DNA from 4 places in the Cupriavidus sp. FW305-3-2-15-C-LB2 genome. Region 2 is predicted to be linked to each of the others. Evidence: predicted binding sites of a transcription regulator. Region 2 holds the regulator's gene; each other region holds the start of a gene.

Region 1 (5,698 bases), on a different contig from region 2:
GGCGTCATGCGTACCCGCCGCTTCCGATGCGGACAGCGTGGCCGAGGTCGCCGTGTAGGTCCAGGCGCCGTCGAACTCCGCGGTCACGTCCTGGCCATCGTGACGCAGCACACGCGAGGTGAAGGTTTCCGGACGGTTGCTGAAGACCTGCAGCGCATTCACCTCGCGGCCGCCCTTGGTCGTCACCACGCGATAGGCGGCGGCGCCGTTCTTCTGCACTGTCACCGCGATCAGCCCGGCAATGGCATGCCCGTCCGGTGCGGTCACCGATACCGAGACACCGGCCGTGGCCACGGCAGTGGGTGAGCTGTTGCTCGCCTTCAGCGTGGCGCTGTTCTGGCTGGCAGTGACCTGGACCGCGGAGCCGCTGCTGGACCATGCCCAGCTGTTGACGCTGGCGGATACATCGGCGCCGTTGCTGTCGACCAGCGATACCTTGACCGGCAGCGTCTGCCCGTCGCTCATCGACAGGCTGCTGTTCGGGATCGACAGGCTGTAGCTCAGCGCCGAGGCCGGCACCACGGTGATGGTGGCGGATTGCGCGGGCAGCTGCACCGTGGTGTTGTCGGCGCCCTTGACGCTCGCCACCACCTGGACGGTGGTCGTCCCGGTTGCAATGCCCTTGACCACGGCGCTGCCCGGCGTGGTGGCACTCGGCTCCACGGTGGCAATGCCGCTGTCGGTACTGGTCCAGCTGAAGGTGGTGTTGCCGGAGACGTCGATGCCGTTGCTGTCCACTGCCAGCGCGCTGATGGTGATCGTGCGGCCGACGCCGACCTCGCCCGAGGTCACGCTCATCTTCACCGTATAGGTCAGCGGCGTGGAACCGCCTGCGTTTGGCGTGGCGGGCGTGCTCGAACCACCGCCGCCACCGCACGCTGCCAGCAGCATGGTCATGGCAGCGCCCGCCAGCCAGGATGCCCACGTTCTCAGTCTCATGATGTTCCCCCCCAGTCATGTGTTTTTTCCCGCGCTACCAGCCTAGGCACAAAGGTGCCAGCGCAATACCGGCCAGAGGACTGAGGCGCAGCGCACAGAGCATGCGCGTGATTCATCCTTTCAGCGCAGCGGCACCGCCATTCGGGCGAGGCAAACATGACCGGCAGGATCCCGGCCGCAACCTCGCCCCAGCCGTTTGGCGCAACCCGCGCATGGCAGTCCCCCGATCGGGCCACGTTCGCACCCGGCGCTCCCCCACGCTTGACCGGGGCCGGCCTTGTCGACTAACCTTTGCCAGTCATCCGGCTCCTGCCGGATGCGCACCAACCACGAGCGGCCCCGGCCCTCCTCCTCCAGGCACGATGAACCGTTACACCAGCACACTCAGCCAGGCTGCCGATGCGTCCCGCATCGCTGCCCGCGCGCGCGTGCTGGCTGCCCTGGCATCGGGCCGCGCCCTGCGCGCTTCCTCGCTACTGCTAAGCCTATCGACCGGTTGCCGGGCCTAGTGCCCCGTGGCAGTTCGGCAGCCTTTCGCCACCGTTTCTTCCGTTTTTCCTTTACTTCCCTTAGCGAGGAAGGAGACCCCGTATGCTCAGCAATCCCGCCACCAAGTACCACCCCGCCGCCACCGTCGACATCCCTGACCGCACCTGGCCCGCCCGCACCATCACGCGCGCACCGCGCTGGATGAGCACCGACCTGCGCGACGGCAACCAGGCCCTGATCGAGCCGATGAACCCGGCGCGCAAGCTGCGCTTCTTCGAGCAGCTGGTGAAAATCGGCCTGAAGGAAATCGAAGTGGCGTTCCCCGCCGCCTCGCAGACCGATTTCGACTTCGTGCGCATGCTGATCGACGAGCAGCGCATCCCCGAAGACGTCAACATCGTGGTGCTGACGCAATCGCGCGAAGACCTGATCCGCCGCACCGTCGAGTCCGTGCGCGGCGCAGCGCGGGCCACGGTGCACCTGTACAACCCGATCGCGCCAGCCTGGCGGCGCATCGTCTTCAATGCCTCGCGTGAAGAGATCAAGGAGGTCGCGGTCTCGGGCACGCGCCTGATCAGGTCGCTGACCGATGCCATGCCTGGCACGGCATGGGCCTATGAATATTCGCCCGAGACTTTCAGCCTGGCCGAGCTCGACTTCTCGCTGGAAGTCAGCGACGCCGTCTCTGCCGCCTGGCAGGCCGGCCCGGACCGGCCAATGATCCTGAACCTGCCAACCACGGTCGAATGCAGCACGCCCAACGTGTTCGCCGACCAGGTCGAATGGATGCACCGCCGCCTGGCACGGCGCGAACACATCGCGCTGTCAGTGCACCCGCACAACGACCGCGGCACCGCGGTGGCCGCCGCGGAGCTGGCGCTGATGGCGGGCGCGGACCGCGTCGAAGGCTGCCTGTTCGGCAACGGCGAGCGCACCGGCAATGTCGACCTGGTGACGCTGGCGCTCAACCTCTATACGCAGGGCGTGGCACCCGGGCTGGACTTCTCCGATATCGACGCGGTGCGCCAGTGCGTTGAGCACTGCAACCAGCTGCCGGTGCATCCGCGCCACCCGTATGTGGGCGACCTGGTATTCACCGCGTTCTCGGGCTCGCACCAGGATGCGATCCGCAAGGGCTTTGCACAGCAGCAGCCGGACGGCATCTGGGAAGTGCCCTACCTGCCGATCGACCCGGCCGACCTGGGCCGCAGCTATGACGCGGTGATCCGCGTCAACAGCCAGTCCGGCAAGGGCGGCATGGCCTACCTGCTGGAGCAGGTGCATGGCATCTACATGCCGCGCCGCCTGCAGATCGAATTCAGCCGCGCGGTGCAGGCCATGACCGACGACACCGGGCTCGAGGCGAGTGCCGATGATCTTCATGGTTTGTTCCAGCGCGAGTACCTCGCGCAGCAGACACCGCTGCGCTATGTATCGCACCAGCTGGTGTCTGACAGCGGCGGCGCCACGGAGATCGAAGTGCAGATGGTGCGCGACGGCAAGCCGTGCAGCGTGCGCGGCACCGGCAACGGGCCCATCGATGCCTTCGTCAATGCGCTGGACTTGCCGGTACGCGTGATGGATTACCACGAGCATGCGATGACCGTCGGCGCGGATGCACGCGCGGCCTGCTACGTGGAAGTGCGCGTGGGCGATTCGCCGACAGGGTTCGGCGCCGGCATCGACGCCAACCTGGTCACGGCATCGCTGCGCGCGGTGATCTCGGGCGTGAACCGGCACCTGCAGGCCGGCTTTGGCGCGGCGCAGGCCCCGCAGTCCGCCGAGGCCGCCGACGCCTGACACCGCAAGCCGCCGCAAGAAAACCGGTGTGCCCCGCCCCCACGGGGCACACCCGGAAAGACGCCCTTGCGGACGCCCACGACATGCTCGGTGCCGATCCGCACACGCTGCATGCGTGCTCGGATCTTTCGCACAGCGTAAGGGGCAGCATCGCACCGCGCCACGAATAATTCCGCATGTGTTTAGAAGCGTCGGCGCAGCTGGCACACCACGGCGCCTTCCTCGCTGTAGCGCCTGCGCGACGCAGCCAGCCCACGTTCCCTTCTACTTGTCTTGGGTCAAAGCCCAACCCGGCCTGCTCGGCCAAACTGGGTCCGGATTTGATACCAGACCAAGCAGAACCTCATGAAAACACTCTCTCTCCGCACCCGGGTCACCTGTTCCGCCATCGCCGCCTGCGCCATGCTCGGCGCCTTCGCCACCCCTGCCGCCGCCGCGGACGATGCCCAGGGCAACTGGATGGTGCGCCTGCGCGGCACCTATCTCGACATGGCCAACAGCTCCGACCCCGTCGGCGGCGTCGGCCCGTCGGACCGCATCACGGTCAACAACAAGTGGATTCCCGAGTTCGACGTCACCTACTTCTTCACGCCGAACATCGCCGCCGAACTGGTGCTGACAGTGCCGCAGAAGCAGGACGTCTACCTGGACGGCAACAAGGTCGGCACCTTCAAGCATCTGCCGCCGACGCTGCTGGTGCAGTACCACTTCATCCCCAACGGCACCTTCCGCCCGTATATCGGCGCGGGCCTGAACTTCACCCGCATCTGGGGCGCGGACATCGCCAACAACTCGCTGCAGCTCGATAGCTGGAGCGTCGGTCCCGCGCTGCAGATCGGCATGGACTACAAGCTGACCAAAAACTGGTTTCTCAACGCCGACATCAAGAAGATCTGGCTGTCGAGCGATGTGAAGGCGGGGGATGTCAAGGTATCCAAGGTGAACCTGGATCCGTGGCTGTTCAGCATGGGGGTGGGTTACCGCTTCTGATCCTGCAGTGCCATGCAAAAGGCCGGCGCCAATCAGGCGCCGGCCTTCTGCTTTTCCGGATGAGCGCGGGTGCCGACCTACCGGAACGCCGGCTCGTCGAAACTGCGCAGCTTGCGCGAATGCAGCTGCTCCACCCCGTTCTCACGCAGGATGCGGATCGCCTCCAGCCCGATGGTCATATGCTGGCTGACACGCTGGCGATAGAAGGCGTTGGCCATGCCGCGCAGCTTGAGCTCGCCATGCAGCGGCTTGTCCGACACGCATAGCAAGGTGCCATAGGGCACGCGCAGCCGGAAGCCGTTGGCCGCCACCGCCGCGCTTTCCATATCGATGGCAATCGCGCGCGACTGGTTGAAGCGCGCATACAGCGACTTGGACTTGAGCTCCCAGTTGCGGTCGTCGGTCGAGACCACCGTGCCGGTGCGCATGCGGGTCTTCATCTCGTTGCCGGACAGCCCGGTCACGCGCGCAACGGCCTCCTGCAAGGCCACCTGGATCTCGGCGATTGGCGGCACCGGCACCCACGGCGGCAAGTCGTGGTCGAGCACGTGGTCGTCGCGCACATAGGCGTGCGCCAGCACGTAGTCGCCGAGCTGCTGCGAGCGGCGCAAGCCGCCGCAGTGGCCCACCATCAGCCAGCAATGCGGGCGCAGCACGGCCAGGTGGTCGGTCATGGTCTTGGCGTTGGACGGTCCCACGCCGATATTGACCAGCGTCACCCCCAGCTTGTCTTCGCGCACCAGGTGATAGGCCGGCATCTGCGGCAGCGCGCGCGGGCGCGAGGCGTCGTCGGGTTCCGCGCCGCCCAGTTCCTGCATCACGTCGCCGGGTTCGACAAAGCGGGTGTAGCCGCCGCCGTCGCTGCTGGCCATCAGGCCCCGGCCCAGCTCGACAAACTCGTCGACATAGCGCTGGTAGTTGGTGAACAGCACGAAGCGCTGGAAATGCTGCGGTGCCGTGCCGGTGTAGTGGTACAGCCGCTGCAGGGCCAGGTCCACGCGCTCGGCCGGGAACAGCGACAGCGGCCAGGCCTCGCCCGGGATCGGCTCATAGGTGCCGTTGGCGATGCCGTCGTCGATGCGGCTCAGCTCGGGCAGCACGAACGATGCCTCCAGCTCGCGCGCCTGGGTGTAGCTGATGTCGGTGGTCGAAGCCTCGATCACGAACGGCAGCGGGATCGGGCGCCGGCTCAGCCCTACCACCACAGGCACGCGGTGATAGCGCATCAGCCGCTCGATCTGGTCGCGGTAGTAGTCCGCCAGCAGGTCGGGGCGGGTCACGGTGGTGCCATACACGCCCGGGTAGGCCACCGTGCCCCATGACGGCCGGCTGTCGGTGACCATGGTCTCGATATTGACCGAGATGCCCAGGTACGGATAGCACGCATGCGCGGCCGAGGGCAGCGGCTTGCCGCTGGCGAAGGCATCGAAGCGCGCGCGCACGGCGCCGACAGAAGCTTCGTAGATGTCGCGGATGCGCG
Region 2 (5,698 bases):
GCCGCGGTCCTGTGCCTGGCGGCGCGATGCGACCAGGTTCCTCAGCCCGCGGCGCAGCCCCTTGCGGCGGGGCGCGGCTTCGCTGCCCGATCCGGGTTCTGCGGCGCCGGTGTCGGAGGGTGCGCCCGCATTGCGGGTGTCTTGCTCAACGGAATCAGACAAGATATTCACTATCGGATGTTGCATGTTGTTCAGTTCGGCACGCGCTCGTCGTGCTCGCTCGGGTGCGGCGGGGTGCCGTTGTCCGGCAAATCGCCCCGCGCCCCGTCCGGATTGGGTGCGGCTGGTTCGGTGGAAGCGGCCTCGGCGGCATCGTCGGCTGCAGCTTGCAGCGGTTGCGCGTCAAAGCCATTGGCGCCTTGGTCGACCGGGCCGGTCGTCTCGGCTTCGTTTGCGACGGATGCTTCAGCCACATCCGCCGCATGCGCGGCGGGGTTGGCAAAAGCCTCTTCGTCGGCGCTGGCCGCCTTGTTTGCAGCCAGGTCTTCAAAATTGATGGCCTGCTGTTCCAGCAGGGTTGCCTGCGCCTGCGCCTGGGCATCTTCCAGCGGCGGCAGCTCATCCAGCGTACGCAGGCCAAGATCGTCCAGGAACGCCTTGGTGGTCGCATACAGCGCCGGCCTGCCCGGCACGTCGCGGTGTCCGATCACCTCGATCCAGCTGCGGTCCTCAAGCTTCTTGATGACTTCCGTGCTGACCGTCACGCCGCGGATTTCCTCGATATCGCCGCGGGTCACCGGCTGCCGGTAGGCAATGATCGCCAGTGTTTCCATCACCGCGCGCGAATATTTTGGCGGCTTTTCTGGATTCAGCCGATCCAGGTATTCACGCATTTCCGGCCGGCTCTGGAAGCGCCAGCCGCTGGCCAGGGCCACCAGTTCCACGCCGCGCGGCCGCCAGTCCTGGCGCAGTTCATCAAGCAGCACGCGGATGGTGTCTGCGCCGACGTCGTCGTCAAACAGCCGCCGCAGATCATTGACGCGCAACGGTTCCTGCGCGCAGATCAGCGCCGTCTCGAGGACGATCTTCGCCTCTTGGGTATTCATGTTGATGGTGTGCAGCCTGTCTTTGCACCTGCTCCCGGACGGATCCGGGGCACCGGAGATTTTGGATACAGCGGTGCGAAAGCCACCGCCATCTCATTGCGCAGCTAGCCGGATACCTGCTGCATCCAAGCCGTGCACTTCCCTATCTTTGCATCGAGTTGCCGGGCGTTCCGGCAGGAGATCGTTCGCATGCGGTTATGGGCCAGCCAGCGAACCTCTTGCGTAGCGCGTCCGCACATACCGGACGTCGCTGTCAGCGAACTGAAGGCCTCGGACGCAAGAAAAACGGGTATCGGGAGCAAGGCCGGCATCGCCAACACCGCAGTGCCAGCCGGACTTTTGAACCAGATCTTTTGAACCGGATGGACTGTGGGGACGGGACGGGCATCGAAAACCTTCCGCTTCCCCTGCCCTGAACTCACCTTCTGGTATGAAGGCCGCCTGGCGCTGCTCGCCCGCTGCTTACCGCGGCTCACAAGACACCGCGCGATACCGCAATGTTGGCGATTGTATGGCATTCCCGCCCCCGCCTGCAACCATCATCCGTTGCCCGCGCAGCGCCGGCGCCTCAGAACACCAGGCAGAATCCATGCTCGGCCAGCGAATGTGGCAACAGCACCGCTCGCGCAATGCCAAGGCCGCCGAACGCCATTACCGCCAGGCCGGCCCCCAGGCGCACGCCGGGACGTCGCGACAGCGTACGCAAATAGCCTGACAGGCCGGAGAGCACCAGCAGGTTAGGCAGTGTGCCGAGCCCGAACACGCCCATCACGAGTGCGCCGGACGCCGCATTGCCCGCCAGCAGCGCGAGCGTGAGCGCCCCATAGACCATGCCGCACGGCACCAGCCCCCACGCCAGGCCCACGCCGTATCGCCGCGCCAGGCCGCCGCGTGCGCGCACAAAGGACGGCATGCCGCGTGCCACGCCACCCAGCCGGCGCGCCACCGCTGCGCTGGCACGCGACGCCAGCCGCTCCAGCCAGTCGACGGTAAACGTGTTGCCGCGCAGCAACCGCCAGCCCGACCACAGCAGCATGACGCTGCCCGCGCCGAACAGCCAGCGCTGCACCGGCAGATAGTCCTGTTTCCACGCCGAAGCACCGACCGCGCCTAGCGCGGCCCCAAGCAGCATATAGGTCGAGATCCGGCCCAGGTGCATTATCAGCAACTCGCCGAGCCAGGCGGCACGGCTGGGCACCAGACTGATCGTCGCCGCCGCGCCGTGACGCTGCTCCACGGCCAGCGCCACGCCGCCGCACATGGCGGCGCAGTGGACCCCGCCCAGCAAAGCCAGCAGAAAAACGCTGATCAGTACGCCAAGTGTCAATTCTCACTCCCTACCACATCACATCGCACGGTAAAATGCCGTTATCGCGCCCTCGCTGCCATTTCTAGCAGGTTCCAATTGCTCACCTCCATTCCCATTACCGAGATGTCACCACGCTGCTCCACCTGTGCGATGGGGCAGCTGTGCCTTCCGGTCGGCATGTCGCAGCAAGACCTCGCCAAGATGGACACGCTGGTTCAGGAACGCATCCGTGTGCACAAGGGTGAAACCCTGTATCGCATGGGCGATCCACTCACCGCGGTCTATGCCGTGCGCTTTGGCACGCTCAAGACCCACGTCACCACTGAAGACGGCCGCTCGCAGATTACCGGCTTCCACCTGCCCGGCGAAATTGTCGGTCTCGACGGGCTGGGCGAGATGCAGCATGCCTCCGATGCCGCCGCGCTGGAGGACACCGAAGTCTGCGTGGTCCGCATGAGCGAGTTGCAGTCCCTGTCGGCAGACCTGCCGTCGCTGCAGCAGCAGTTCCTGCGCCTGATGGGCAAGGAAATCACGCATGACCAACTGATGCTGGTCACGCTGGGCTCGATGCGCGCCGAGGAACGGCTTGCCGCCTTCCTGATCAACCTCTCTGAGCGCCTGTCGGCACGCGGCTATTCGGCGTCCGAGTTCGTGATGCGCATGAGCCGCGAAGAGATCGGCAGCTACCTGGGCCTGAAGCTCGAAACCGTCAGCCGCCTGTTCTCCCGCTTTGCCGAAGCCGGCCTGATCCAGATTCGCCAGCGCCACGTCAAGCTCGTGGACATCGACGGCATCAAGCAGCTCTACAGCCGCTCCTGCTAAGCGGCCAAGGCGCTGCCAGGTACCGCATGCGGACATGGCAGCGCAGACCTCACACCGATCCGCTTATTCCAGTTCGTCGGTATCGCTGAGCCGCGACGGCATGGTGTAGAGCGTCAGTCCGCTGGACAACGCGCAGAACACCCAGGCCATCAGGAAACCAACGGTGTAGACCGATTCGCGGGACGCTTCGATCGGCTGGCCGAAGAAGTTCAGGTCACCGGGATCCACCACCGAAAACACCGTCGCGGTCGCGAACCCGGCCATCAGGAACGCCGGCCAGAGTACCCACATCAGCCAGCGCAACCTCATGGCTGCCTCACAGCGGCAGCCTTGGGCGGCGCGGCGTCGGCCTTCTCGACCACCAGGCCATGGCGCGTTGCACCCTGCACCGGCATGTCCGGATGCGTGGATGCCAGCCAGATCGTCACGCCACACGCCACCATCGCCACCAGCGGGCCGCTCATCAACAGCCACGGCCACGGCTCCTTCCACCACGGATTGCCTTGCTGACTCATCTTGCCCCCTTCATCTTGACGACCTAGCTTCACAAATCGCGCGGCACGATGAAACTGGTGGATTGCCGGATTTCGGCATGCCCCCGCTCCGTGCCTTCGCTCGTCACCGTCACGTTGATCTTGTGCGTGCCCTGCGCCGCGGCCTCGATCGGCACGCGGATCCGGATCGGCAGCAACCGGTTGGACGTCGGCGCCAGCGATTCGGCCTGCTTGTCGTATTCCACGGTCAGGTTCTTCAGTTCGTCGCTGTCGGCGCGCACGCTGATCTGCATCGGCGCTTCGGTGGTGTTGATCAGCTGCAGGCGATAGACATTCTCGATCCAGCGGCCTTCCACTTCACGGCCGAGCGCACCACGGTCGCGGATGATGTCGACCTTCAGCGGCGTGCGCAGCGCGATCGAAGCCATGAACCCGGCCAGCAACGCCACCCAGATCACGGAATAAATGACCACGCGCGGGCGCAGCAGGCGCTTGCGTGATGCCGCCGCGGACAAGCCCTTGCGCATCGCGTTTTCCGAGGTGTACCGGATCAGGCCGCGCGGATATTCCATCTTGTCCATGACCTGGTCGCAGGCGTCGATGCAGGCGCCGCAGCCGATGCACTCGTACTGCAGGCCGTCGCGGATATCGATGCCCGTCGGGCACACCTGCACGCAGATGCTGCAGTTGACGCAGTCGCCAAGCCCCGCCTTGTGGTGGTCGGTCTTGCGCGACCGGCTTCCGCGCGGCTCGCCGCGGCCGACGTCGTAGGTCACGACATAGGTATCGCGATCCACCATCACGCTCTGGAAACGCGCATACGGGCACATGTACTTGCACACCTGCTCGCGCATGAAGCCCGCATTGCCCCAGGTGGCGAACGCGTAGAACAGCATCCAGAACGACTGCCACGGCCCCAGCGACAGGCTGAGCACCTCGCCGCCCAGTTCGCGGATCGGTGCGAAATAGCCGATGAAGGTAAAGCCGGTCCAGAGCGCAATCAGCACCCACAGGAAGTGCTTGGTCGCCTTGAGACGGAACTTGCGCAGGCTCCACGGATCGCCATCGAGCCGGATGCGGGCGATGCGGTCGCCTTCGACCCGCCGCTCGATCCACATGAAGATCTCGGTGTAGACCGTCTGCGGACAGGCATAGCCGCAGAACAGCCGCCCCGCGATCGCCGTGAACAGGAACAGCGCCAGCGCCGAGATGACCAGCAGCACCGCCAGGTAGATGACGTCCTGCGGCCACAGCACCAGCCCGAAGATGTAGAACTTGCGCTCGCCAAGGTCAAACAGCACGGCCTGGCGGCCATTCCATTGGAGCCAGGGCGTGCCGTAGTAGATCAGCTGGGTCAGGATCACCAGCCAGACCCGCCAGCTGGAGAATGCGCCCGTCACCGAGCGCGGGTAGATCTTGCGGCGGACCTCGTAGAGCGTTTCGTCAGAGGTCTCGCCCGGCGCAGCGGCCGACCGTTGCAGGTCCCACGTTTGCTGGGGGGCCGCCCGGGCCATTTCTTCGGTCCCGGGTGCGTTCATGGGCATGCTCTCCCGCGAGCTGCCAGCGCCCGCTCACATGAGTCGTCGGTCATTGCCCGGCTCCGCCCCCAGTATTGGACAGACCCCAGACATAGGCCGTCAGCATCCGGATGCGTTCAGGCGTCAGGATCTCCTCATGCGCAGGCATGTGGTTGTTATGGCCCTTCAGGATTGCGTCGACGATACTGCCTTCCGAGCTGCCATACAGCCAGACGTTGTCCGCCAGGTTGGGCGCGCCGAGCGCCTGGTTGCCCTTGCCGCCGGCGCCGTGGCATGCCACGCAGGTCGTCTTGAAGGCGCCCTCGCCACGCGACGCACGGATCGGGTCCGACGACAGGCCCGACAGCGAGCGCACGTATTGCGCCACGTCGCCCGCCTGCTTGGCGTCGATGGCCGCGGCAAACGGCGGCATCACGCCATTGCGGCCCTTGGTGATGGTCTGCTGGATGATGTCGGGTTCGCCACCATAGAGCCAGTCGCTGTCTGTCA
Region 3 (5,698 bases), on a different contig from region 2:
GGTGTCCCCTCCATGCCCTATTGGCTTCTGTGGGAAGAGCGGCGCCTGTGCTCCGTGGCCAACGGGGTGATGGAATTCTGAGTTGGCGAGCACCGGTCTCCCGCTACAGCTTGCACCGCCGGCTCCACCATTTGTCCAGCTCCACTGCAATCGTCAATGTGAGCGCGAGCGACAACAGTCCAGCCCACGTCGTAGCCGACACAGGTGTGAGACCGAGCGTGTCGCTTAGCCCGGGTATGTACATGGCAGCGATATGGAGTAACTGGGCAGCCAGTACGCTGACCACCAGCATCGGATTGGCGAAGACCCCCTGTCGGAATACGGAGTGGCGCTCTGAGCGGCTACTAAACGTCTGCAAGTTCTCAAACAGCACAAACAGCAGCAGCAATTGGTTGCGTGCCTCGTTTAGGGGATAGCCGCGGTCGAGCAGCCAGTAGAAAGTTGCAAATCCCCCTACGCCCATGACAAGAGTCGAATAGCAGATGCGGCGGATCATTACGCGGTCAAAGATCGGCTCCCGGGGCTTGCGCGCCGGATATGACAGTTCGTCGCCTTCCGCATGCTCGGTAGCCAGAGCCACATCCTGGATGCCATTGGTCACGAGGTTGAGCCACAGCAGCTGCACCGGCAGCAATGGCATTGGCAGGCCCAGGGGAATCGCCAGCAGAAACAGAACCATTTCGGCCGCGCCCGTGGAAACCACCATGAAGATGACTTTGCGAATGTTCGCGTACGCCACCCTGCCTTCATTTATGCCGTTGACGATGGACGCAAAGTTGTCATCGGTGAGGACTATGTCTGCGCTTTCCTTCGCTACTTCAGTTCCCTTTCGGCCCATGGCCACACCGACGTGTGCGTGCTTGAGCGCAGGAGCGTCGTTGACGCCGTCGCCGGTGACCGCCACGAAATGGCCGGTTCTTGCCAGCGACAGGACAATGGACAGCTTCTGATCCGGACTGACGCGGGCGTAGATGCGCGCACGGCGGGTCAGTTGGTCGAGTCCGTGCGGCCCCTTGCTCTCGGCCTGGCGCACCTGCTCGCCCGTCACGACCTGGTCCGTGGTAAAGCGCAGCCCCGCCTGCGCGCCAATTGCGCTGGCTGTCAACGGATCGTCGCCAGTCACCATCGCCACGTCGATGCCGGCGCTGTAGCAGCGTCGGATAGCGTCCGGGACCTCCGGGCGAACCGGATCCTTCATGCCTGCCATTCCCAGAAAGGTCAGGTTGACCAGGTGCCCGTGTCCGTAGAACCCGTCCGGCTCTGCATCAATCGTGCCTTCTGCGAACGCCAGCACGCGTAGTCCTTGCGCGGCCAGCGCTGCCTTTTCCCGAAGCAGTCCTTCGCGCCGGATCGGCACGGCATGGCCGCGAACGTCCGCCTGGTCGCACATGGCAATCAGAGTCTCGGGCGCTCCCTTGACGAACACGCGGATCGTCTCTTCGTGCCGGTGGAACGAGGCCGCGTACCGCAGGTCTGGCTCATACGGGATACGGGCCACCAAGGGGTACCGCTGTCGGATCTCATTGGCTACGGTGCCCCCCTTGTGCGCTGCGGCCAGCAGCGCCACGTCCACGCTGTCCCCGGTGCCAGTCCAGCCATCACGCTCCCTGGATAGTTGGGCCTCGTTTGGCAGCGCCGCGGCCCTTAGCAGGGCCGCTACCCGCGTTCTCGCGTCATGGTCGGTGGTGCCGGCGGCGCGGATCGTGCAGTTGTCCAGATCGTGTCCGACGTCGCAGCAAAACGCCGTGCCGTCGGGAAGCCGGATATCGGTGACGACAAGCTCGTTCATGGTCAGGGTGCCGGTCTTGTCGGTGGCGATCATGGTGCAGGATCCAAGCGACTCCACGGCGGGCATTTTGCGCACGATCACATGGGCCTTCGCCATCCGCCGCATGCTGATCGCCAGCGCCACCGAAATGGCGACGGGCAGTCCTTCGGGGATCGCGCTCACCGCCAGTCCGACCGACATCATGAACAGTTCGCGCAATGCCATGCCGCGCAGCATACCCACCAACACCAGCAACGCCACAGCCACGCCTACCGCCACCGCGATCAGTCGGGAAAAACGCTGGAGCCTGAGAATCAAAGGTGGCTGCGAGATGGATTCGCGGCCCAGTTCCCGCGCAATCCGGCCAATTTGCGTGGCAGCGCCAGTTGCCACGACGATGCCGTGGCCCCTGCCGCGGAGCACCACCGTGCCGGCGAAGGTCAGGCACTGGCGGGCGCTCGCTGGGGCGTTGCTGGCATCACATGCTGAGAGCTTGCGCACCGGCAGCGATTCGCCAGTCAGCAGGGATTCATCGCACTGCAGGTCAATGGCGGAGGTCAGTTCCAGGTCGGCCGGCACTCGGTTGCCGGCTTCCAGCACCACCAGGTCGCCCGGTACCAGCGTACTTGCATCGATCTCCTGCTGGATGCCGTCCCGGATCACCGTGGCACGGGGCTGCTCCATCTTGCGCAGCGCCACGGCCGCCTTGTCGGCCGTATGCTCCTGTGCGGTGCCGATGACGCCGTTAATCAGCAGTACTGCCCCGATGAACAGTGCATCCTTCAGGTCACCCAACGCGAGCGACACCGCTGCCGCGGCCAGGAGAATGTAAATAAGCGGACTGAGGAACTGGCGCAGAAACACCGCGGCCACCGACCTAGGGGCCGCCTGAGGCAGCACATTGCGGCCCACCTCGGCCAGCCGCGCATTAGCCTGCGCGGTGGTCAGGCCGGGTGGGACATGTCCCGGATCGACGCGATCCCGGGTGCCGGAATGTTCTTCGTGAGATCGGGGGCGATCCGTTTGCAACGCGCTGGAGCGATTTTGCATGAGGTTTCCCAAGGTATGCCCGGCGCGGAGCCACGCGTGCACACCCTGGGCGTACGCCACGTGCGGCGGGCGGGTCCGGACACTGTTCAAGCGTAGGTACTCGCGTTTCCGCATGATTGATCCGGATCAACCACCACCCGGTTCCCCCTCCTAGACTGGCTGTATCGGCCAGCGGCACCCGTGGCGGGGCCAACGGCTTTGCGCAAGCGTCAAAGGACACCAGCATGCAACTGCAATTCCTCGGCGCGACCGATACGGTCACCGGCTCCAAGTACCTGCTCGATACCGGCCGTCACCAGGTCATGGTCGACTGTGGCTTGTTCCAGGGATACAAGACCCTGCGCCTGCGCAACTGGGACCCACTGCCGCTCGATCCGGCCAAGCTCGACGCCGTGGTGCTGACCCATGCCCACATCGACCACAGCGGGTATTTGCCCCTGCTGGTGCGCAACGGCTTCCGCGGCAGCGTGCACTGCACCATGGGCACCGCGCAGCTGTGCGGAATCCTGTTGCCAGACAGCGCCCACCTGGCGGAAGAAGACGCCGATTATGCGAACCGCAAGGGCTTCTCGCGTCATCGGCCCGCATTGCCTCTTTACACAGCAGCCGACGCTGCACGAGCAATGCGGCGGCTCCAGCCGATGCAGTTCGGCAAGCGCTTCCAGGTAGTGCCCGGCGTAGAGGCCGAGTTTGCCCGGGCCGGACATATCATCGGCGCGGCTATCGTCACGTTGTTCGTCGACGGCAAGCGCATCGTCTTCTCAGGCGACCTCGGGCGGCAGCAGGACATCGTCATGCGCGCGCCGGAGATGGTGCGTCAGGCGGATTACCTGCTGGTGGAGTCAACCTACGGCGACCGGCGGCATCCGGACGACGACCCGCTCGATGTGCTCGGCGAGATCGTCAGCCGGACGATTGGCCGCGGCGGCAGCTTGATCATCCCCGCTTTTGCGGTAGGGCGCACGCAGAGCCTGCTGTACTGCCTGCACCGCCTGCGCGAACTCAAGCGAATCCCCGACGTGCCGGTGTACCTCAACAGCCCGATGGCCATCGACGCGACCATGATTTTCTCGCTGCATCCGGAAGAGCTGCGCATCAGCCGCGAAGAGTGCGCCGCAGCCTGCAATCTCGCCACCCCGGTGCAGAGCATGGAGCAGTCGATCTGGCTGAACCATGACCGAAGTCCCAAGATCATCCTGGCTGGCAGCGGCATGGCTACCGGTGGTCGTGTGGTCCACCATATTGCCGCCTACGGCCCGGACCCTCGCAACACCGTTCTGCTTTCCGGCTTCCAGGCGGCGGGTACGCGCGGCGCAGCGCTGGCCGCAGGCCGGCGCGACATCCGCGTCCATGGCAAGGACATCGCCGTGCATGCGTCGGTGGAGCAGGTGGAGAACCTGTCCGCACATGCCGATGCCGCGGAACTCATGACCTGGCTCGGCGGCTTTCACCAGGCGCCGCGGCGTACGTTTGTCGTGCACGGCGAGCCACAGGCAAGCGATGCGCTGCGCCAGCACATCGAGCGCGACCTGCGCTGGGCGGTCACCATGCCGGAATATCGGCGCTCCTATCCGCTCGACTGATCCAGGCCGGCGCCTGATATGTGCGCCTTTCGTTACGTCTGCCAAACCGGAATCACGTCATGGACTTCAGAACCATCCTCGTCGACCTCAGCGAAGATTCTGCCCGGTCGGCACGCATTGAAACAGCCGCACGGGTTGCCGCGAAATTCGGCGGCAGCGTGGTCGGGCTGACTGCGACTGGAACAAACCTGGAGCCGTTTCGCGGGGCGGGCGAAGAAGCCGGACAATACGCGGCCCTTGCCGCCAGCCAGCTGCACAAGCTGGTTGCCGGTCACAAGGAGACCCTCGACACGCTGACCAGGCAAGTGTCGCCGGACATCCCCACCCGGCACATCATTATCGACGCTGAATCCGGTTGGGCGCTTGCCGACGAGGGGCGTTTCGCCGATCTCATCCTTCCCGCACCGCCGTCGGCGGATGCCGATGTGCCGGCGCTGCTGGCCGGGGTTGCGGAGTATGCGATGCTCAATGCCGGACGGCCCATCCTGCTGGTGCCGGGCGCGGCCGGCCCGCGCTTTGGTGGTCATGTCGCCATCGCATGGAACGGCGGTCGAGAGGCCGCGCGGGCAGTAGCGGACGCATTGCCGTGGCTCGCGCATGCCAGTGCTGTTACCGCCCTGGTGGTCAGCGCGGCTGCCATTGACGAAGAGACCTGCCGTGACAGCGGGAACCGGCTGACAGCGTGGCTGGCCAGCCATGGCATCAATGCCGATCTGGTTGTCGGGGAGGGCGACCCCGACCACGTTCTGCCGCAACTTGCCTGCAAGGTACAGGCCGACCTGCTGGTCGCCGGCGGCTATGGCCGTTCCAGGCTGAAGGAGCTGGTGCTGGGTGGCACCACCCGCGCCCTGGTGCGTCAGTCATCGTTGCCAGTCTTCATGTCGCACTGACGGGTGACCGCTGCCGGTGGGGCAGTGGCAGCGCATGGCCTGGCCGCAGGCTCGTTCGGCCGGCACATTGCGTGCCGGCCGAATGTTGGTTTGCCGACATACCCGAGCCGCATCCTGAGCTAGTTTCCAACGTGCGTGGCTCAGCCGGTGTCGGCACACGGGTTGTGGCTCCGACGTCGCCGGTACCTGCGAATTTCCGGTTCTGAGCCGCATCTCGCTTCCCATGCCGTTGCCTTTCCGCGCACAAACTCTATAGTCCATTGGCAAGGTAATAGTGACGAGAGCATGCCCCTGAAGGCGTCTTCATCCGCTCCGCAGGCGAGCAGCCTTGTCCAGAGTTCGCCCGACGATGGCTTTCGCCTGGTCGTGCGATTTCCGCGAGAGCAGGGGAACGGGCATGACAAGGG
Region 4 (5,698 bases), on a different contig from region 2:
TCGGGGCGATGTTCGCCGGACAGGCCTTCGCCAACGCGCCAGTGGCGGCGGTGCATGCGTTGGCGTACCCGCTCGGCGGCATCTTTCACGTTCCGCACGGGTTGTCGAACGCGCTGGTGCTGCCGCACGTGCTGCGCTTCAACATGCCTGCCGCGGCGGATCACTACGCCGAACTCGCGTCGATGCTTCTGCCGGCAGCGTCAGGAAATGCGAATGACAAGGCGGAGATGCTGATCCGCTATACGGAAACGCTGATCGAGGTAACGGGCATTCCGGCCCGCCTGCGGGACGTCGGCGTGCAACGCGGCGACCTGCCGCGCCTGGCGGCCGATGCGATGCTACAGACCCGCCTGCTGGCGAACAATCCGCGTCCGGTTACCGAGGCCGACGCACTGGCAATCTACGAAGCGGCATATTGACCCGGCGGCGTCCCTGAGCATCCCGTACGGCCTGCGCGGCGGACGCGTTCCCCTGCAAGAAAGGGAGGGGAGCAAGTACTCGTCCCCTGCTTAAGATTGGTGGAACGGAACCTCACACGACACAGTGGCCAGGCAACTGCGGTTGCCCTGCCGGCCAGAGGCCGCCATCCGCAGTTTCCCCTGACAGTACCCGAGAGAGAACAGACATGAGCGATACCAGCGCAGTGCTCCTGAACGAACAGGAAATCATGATCCGCGACGCCGCCCGCAAGGTGGCCCAGGAAGTGGTGGCCGCCACGGCGGCCGAGCGAGACCGCACTGGCGCCTGGCCGCGCAACGAGTTGAAGGCTGTCAGCGAACTGGGATTCCTCGGCATGCACGTTCCCGAGGAATACGGCGGCTCGAACGCGACCTTCGTCGAGTATTGCCTGGCGATCACCGAGTTCGCCGCGGCCGACGCCGGCTTTGCCACCATCCTGCACGTGCACAATGGCCTCGCCGGCGCGGTGGCCCAGGCCGGCAACGAGGCACAGAAGCGCAAGTACCTGCCCGGAATGGCCTCGGGCGAAACCATCGTCGCTGGCCTGCTGACCGAGCCGCAGGCAGGTTCCGACACCAACGCCTTCCGCACTACCGCCCGCCGCGAGGGCGATCATTACGTGCTGAACGGCAGCAAGCAATTCATCTCGAACGGCAGCGAGGCGGGCGCCGGCATCTGCATTGCTGCGAGCACCGAAACGCCGGAAGGGAAGAAAGGGCCGAGCCTGTTTATCGTCGACCCAAAGGCGCCGGGCTACAACGTCGCGCGCGTTGAGGAGAAGCTGGGCCAGCGCTCGGCGCACGTGGCGGCGATCCAGCTCGACGACCATCGCGTGCCGGTGGAGAACCTTCTCGGCGAGGAAGGGCGCGGGTACAAGCAGGTGATGAGCATGCTGTCGGAAGGACGCATCGGCATCGCGGCGGTAGCGTGCGGGGTGGCGCGCGCCGCGCTTGAGGCGGCCGTGCAGTACGCGAACGAACGCGAAGCCTACGGCGGTCCCATCATCAAGCTGCAGGGTGTGGCGTTCGACCTGGCCGACATGGCCGCGCAGGTAGAAGTAGCCACCCAGTACATGCTGCACGCGGCGCGCCTGCAGGCGGCCGGCGTGCCGTGCGCCAAGGAGGCGTCGATTGCCAAGCTGTTCGCCAGCGAGATTGCGGAGAAGGTGTGCTCGGACGCCATCCAGATCCACGGCGGCTACGGCTACCTGACCGACTTCCCAGTTGAACGCTACTACCGGGATGCGCGTGTGACCAAGATCTACGAGGGTACGAGCCACATCCAGAAGGTCATCATTTCCCGCGCCCTCGGCGCGCGATGAGAACGCTACAAGCTACAGAGGGCTTGTACGTCGGAGCGCCAGCCGGCTGCGTAAGCAGGTCGGACTGGCCACCGGCACGGCTGGAAAAGCGAGTAGCGCTCGCGCTGCCTGTCGCCGATTCTCTGATGAATCTCGATGCCCGCTATGATTCCCGCCGCGGGCCGTGCCATGGCGGTTTTTGAAATCTTCGCCCGCGAGAAGCGCGAGCTGTCCAACTCCGGGGTGGCGCGCCTGCTGTCGCTCCCGGAAACCAGCACGTCTGACCTGCTGCACACACTGCACAGCCTCGGCCGCTTCGTGCAACAGGCGCATCGCGCGCTCGCGCAACCCCTCGCCTCGTGGGTCAGGCGCAACGACCTCGTTGTGCGGATGAACAGCGGGATCCCGAGCTGCTTCAACACGCTTTCACCCGGCACCACCGACACCCCGCTGTTGGGCCGCACGCTCGGCGACGCCCGCGGCGGCTATGTCACGGAGCTCAGCGCACGGCTGCCGCTGAAGAAGATCGTTCCTATGCAACAGGCTGCCGCCCGCCGTCATGTTCCTGATCCAGAACGACTTCATGAACGGCGAGACGCTGCACATCGACGGCGGCCAGCGCCTGGTTTGAGCCGGCCTTGCCGGCAGCCAACGGCCAGGTTCCGTTTGGCCGGGGACGACATTGAACAGCTGCGCGGTGCCCATGGTGCAGTTGACCTAGCCTCACGCCGGCCGGCGCTCTTCAACGATCTTCTTGTCGCTACTGGCTGACGTGCCGGGCCCGGACGTCGCGCGAACTCATGACTTTCTTCCTGCTGGCTCCATGAGCACCGAACCAGGCTAATTGCGGCGCACGAAAGAGCCGCCATCTGCGGCTGATCCTCTACTTACCGCTTTAGGAGTCTTGAGTGCATCGAACGTTGCACCGACGCGATACCACCAATAAGTAGGCTTCGATAACCTCGCGTCGTTTGCGCGCATTGTTTCGGACGTCGCCGCGATTGCCCACCCATTCTTGAAGCCCTCGTCAACATTGTCGACAGCTTTTCTATTGTCGGACGGCGGCTGATAGTGCCTAGCACGAAGCGATCGGAGACCGCTCCATCGACAGCAAGGAGTCGGGCCATGCCGGGGTAACATTCAGGTACGTGTGCGACGTACTCCGGCGCGGGTGGTACACCGGGTTCTGCCTGGTTACAGGTTTGAGAGCGTGCTGCTTTGACGTGAATCAATCACAGGCGGAAGAGCTTACGTAAGCTTGAATCGTTGCTATAGGAGGCCGGGATGACCATTGTCGTGCTACCGAGCGACGGCTCGCCATACAGCATTAGAGCCGCGAGAAGACTGGTTTCTCCCGGTCTCTTTGAGCGCCCGCTGGAAGTGCACCTAGTGCACGCGTTTCCCGATATCAGCGGCAGGGCGCAGGCATATTTCTCGAAGCCCCAGATCGATCAGTGGGCAAACGAGGCCGCAGATAACGCATTCCAGGCAATTCGCCCATTACTGAAGGCGGCTCACTGTGCGGTGACCGAACATGCTTGCATTGGTGAGCCAGCGCCACGAATCGTAGACGTGGTGCTAGCGTGCCGAGCCGACGTCATCGTCATGGGCACGCACGGCCGGGGCGCTTTCCTGTCGGCCGTCCTCGGGTCGGTGGCAGCGCGCGTGTTAGCTTCCTCTCCCGTTCCGGTCTTGCTGGTGCCTAAGCACCATGGCCATGACTGAAGTGCGGCCACGGTGACACGCGATAGAGGTGAGTCTGCAGCAGTGCATGTCTGCGGGTTCCGCTGCTAGCGCAGGGGGACGGCTGCCGTCACAGACCGCATGTTGTCGTGCCGTCGCTTGTCGGCTGCTCATGTACAATCGCCGATAGGGTGTCTACGCTGCACGTCGCAGTGAGACAGGTTAATGCGTTGGTCGGGCCGCCAACGCAAATGCTCTATGACTGTGGACCGACTCCCGCCCCCACCGCCCCCACCACGGCAACCATTGCCGCGTGCTCAAGTTTTAGCCGAGAAGGCATTCTCGGCGCTCGAACATTTTCTTCATATCGAGGCCGTTAGCGGCATTGTCCTGCTCGCCGCCGCCGGGATCGCGCTGCTTTGGGCGAATTCCCCCGCTTCCCACAGCTACCACGCCCTATGGCATACCCCGCTCTCATTCGGGATAGGTAGCCATCTGGTATCGCAATCCCTGCATTTTTGGATCAACGACGCCCTGATGACCATCTTCTTTCTCGTCGTTGGGATGGAAATCCGGCGCGAAATCCATGAGGGAGCGCTGGCGAACGTGCGCCTTTCGGCCCTGCCAATGGCTGCGGCGCTTGGTGGCGTGATCGTCCCCGCGTTGATCTACCTCGCGATAAACACAGAGATGCCCCAGCGCCAGGGTTGGGCGGTGCCAACCGCTACTGACATCGCGTTCGCCGTCGGGGTGCTCGCGTTACTCGGCAAATCCATACCCGGCAACGTTCGAGTGTTCCTGCTCGCGCTGGCGATCATCGACGACATTGTCGCGGTCCTGATTATCGCAGTGGCCTTCTCGGGCGGGTTGGACTATGGGGGGCTTCTTGTTGCAGGTACAGGTATTCTAATGGTCCTGGGGCTGCAATGGATCGGCGTCGGAACCGCCTATGCTTACGTCGTACCGGGGGCCATTCTGTGGCTGGGAATGCTGAAGACCGGTGCCCACCCGACGCTCGCTGGCGTCGTGCTTGGCATGATGACGCCGGTACTGCCCGGTCGCACGCGAGAACGGCCTTTGGATGTGGCCATGCGTGCGCTCCTTGATCTGCGCGCTCGCGCGACCGCTCGGACACCTAAACCAGAACACATCGCGGCACCGCTTAAGCAACTGCGTCACGCCCAGCGGGAGCTACTACCGCCCGTGATCCGTGTACAGATGGCGCTTCACCCTTGGGTCGCCTACCTTGTCATGCCGCTCTTTGCCTTGGCAAATGCCGGAGTGAGCATTGATGGCGTCGATCTCACTAGCGGCGGATCGCTAGGCGCGATGTTTGGTGTTGTCCTTGCACTGGTCGTAGGCAAACCTCTCGGCATCGTGTCGGTCAGCTGGCTGGCCGTACGCCTGGGCTGGTGCCAGTTGCCGCCCGACGTGACCTGGCGCGGCGTATGCCTGGTTGGACTACTGGCCGGCATCGGCTTCACGATGTCGATATTCATCGCCACGCTTGCGTTCGAGGATGTCAACCTACTTGGGGCTGCCAAGCTTGGCGTGCTCTTGGCATCGGCGATAGCTGCCACCATAGGGCTGACCTGGGGTTTCATTTATGCCAGGGGCCGAAGACCGAGCATGGAACGCGCCGACGAATCTACTGCGGCGGCGTCCGACTGAAGGGGCTACGCGTGCATCGGCGTGGGAAGTTGCTACAGAATCGATGTCCGCTAGGACAGGCAGGGAGTTGATTCGCCCGTTACGGTAAGACGCGCTCGCGGCGCAAGCGAGCCTGCTACTACTGGTATGGTGATGTTGGGGTGGACTAAATCATGGGCGCCTATCAGCCACCAGTCCAAGCCATGACAAGTGCGCACCGCTATTGTTTTTCCGTACTGCCAGCGAATCGTTCGATCTTGCTAGTCGGCCCAGAGACGACCAGCAAGTCTCCCGGCTGGATCGTGGTGGTTGCTGTCGCATGTTCAAACTCTTCGTTGGGACGCTTGATGCCCACCACGGTAACGCCGAATTTCTCGCGCACCCTGGACACCAACAGCGCCTTATTGTGGGTTGAAGTTGGCGCATGGATCCTAGCGATGGCAAAGCCATCGTCGAATTCGATGAAATCGATCATGCGACCGGTGATCAAATGTGCAACTCGTGCACCCATGTCCGCTTCTGGATAAACCACATGGTGCGCACCGATGCGTTGCGCGATCTGACCATGCTCAGGGGTAAAGGCCTTGACCCAGATATCCTTGATCT

What was found. The regulator FNR, encoded in region 2, switches genes on or off when oxygen is low (the NO sensors DNR and NnrR bind a similar motif). The targets are predictions, from matches to a motif close to TTGATNNNNATCAA.
Region 1: the regulator FNR is predicted to act here: its motif matches at 3,497-3,510, upstream of AC3WRR_RS07885 (OmpW/AlkL family protein).
Region 3: the regulator FNR is predicted to act here: its motif matches at 2,935-2,948, upstream of AC3WRR_RS15990 (MBL fold metallo-hydrolase RNA specificity domain-containing protein).
Region 4: the regulator FNR is predicted to act here: its motif matches at 2,978-2,991, upstream of AC3WRR_RS21240 (universal stress protein).

The regions. Positions count from the first base shown of each region.
Region 1 is NZ_JBYSZW010000007.1:96,857-102,554, reverse strand. Features, by position in the region: gene AC3WRR_RS07895 (hypothetical protein) at 1-939, opposite strand, end outside; gene leuA (2-isopropylmalate synthase) at 1,531-3,228, shown strand; gene AC3WRR_RS07885 (OmpW/AlkL family protein) at 3,574-4,218, shown strand; gene AC3WRR_RS07880 (AMP nucleosidase) at 4,296-5,698, opposite strand, start outside.
Region 2 is NZ_JBYSZW010000059.1:10,245-15,942, forward strand. Features, by position in the region: gene rluB (23S rRNA pseudouridine(2605) synthase RluB) at 1-186, opposite strand, end outside; gene scpB (SMC-Scp complex subunit ScpB) at 192-1,046, opposite strand; gene AC3WRR_RS30445 (sulfite exporter TauE/SafE family protein) at 1,615-2,373, opposite strand; gene fnr (fumarate/nitrate reduction transcriptional regulator Fnr) at 2,452-3,177, shown strand; gene AC3WRR_RS30455 (hypothetical protein) at 3,241-3,486, opposite strand; gene AC3WRR_RS30460 (membrane protein) at 3,483-3,692, opposite strand; gene ccoG (cytochrome c oxidase accessory protein CcoG) at 3,722-5,209, opposite strand; gene ccoP (cytochrome-c oxidase, cbb3-type subunit III) at 5,259-5,698, opposite strand, start outside.
Region 3 is NZ_JBYSZW010000019.1:64,582-70,279, forward strand. Features, by position in the region: gene AC3WRR_RS15985 (cation-translocating P-type ATPase) at 104-2,818, opposite strand; gene AC3WRR_RS15990 (MBL fold metallo-hydrolase RNA specificity domain-containing protein) at 3,043-4,401, shown strand; gene AC3WRR_RS15995 (universal stress protein) at 4,461-5,291, shown strand; gene AC3WRR_RS16000 (response regulator transcription factor) at 5,689-5,698, shown strand, end outside.
Region 4 is NZ_JBYSZW010000030.1:67,286-72,983, reverse strand. Features, by position in the region: gene AC3WRR_RS21255 (iron-containing alcohol dehydrogenase) at 1-419, shown strand, start outside; gene AC3WRR_RS21250 (acyl-CoA dehydrogenase family protein) at 626-1,780, shown strand; gene AC3WRR_RS21245 (helix-turn-helix domain-containing protein) at 1,916-2,530, shown strand; gene AC3WRR_RS21240 (universal stress protein) at 3,044-3,484, shown strand; gene nhaA (Na+/H+ antiporter NhaA) at 3,701-5,113, shown strand; gene AC3WRR_RS21230 (potassium channel family protein) at 5,313-5,698, opposite strand, start outside.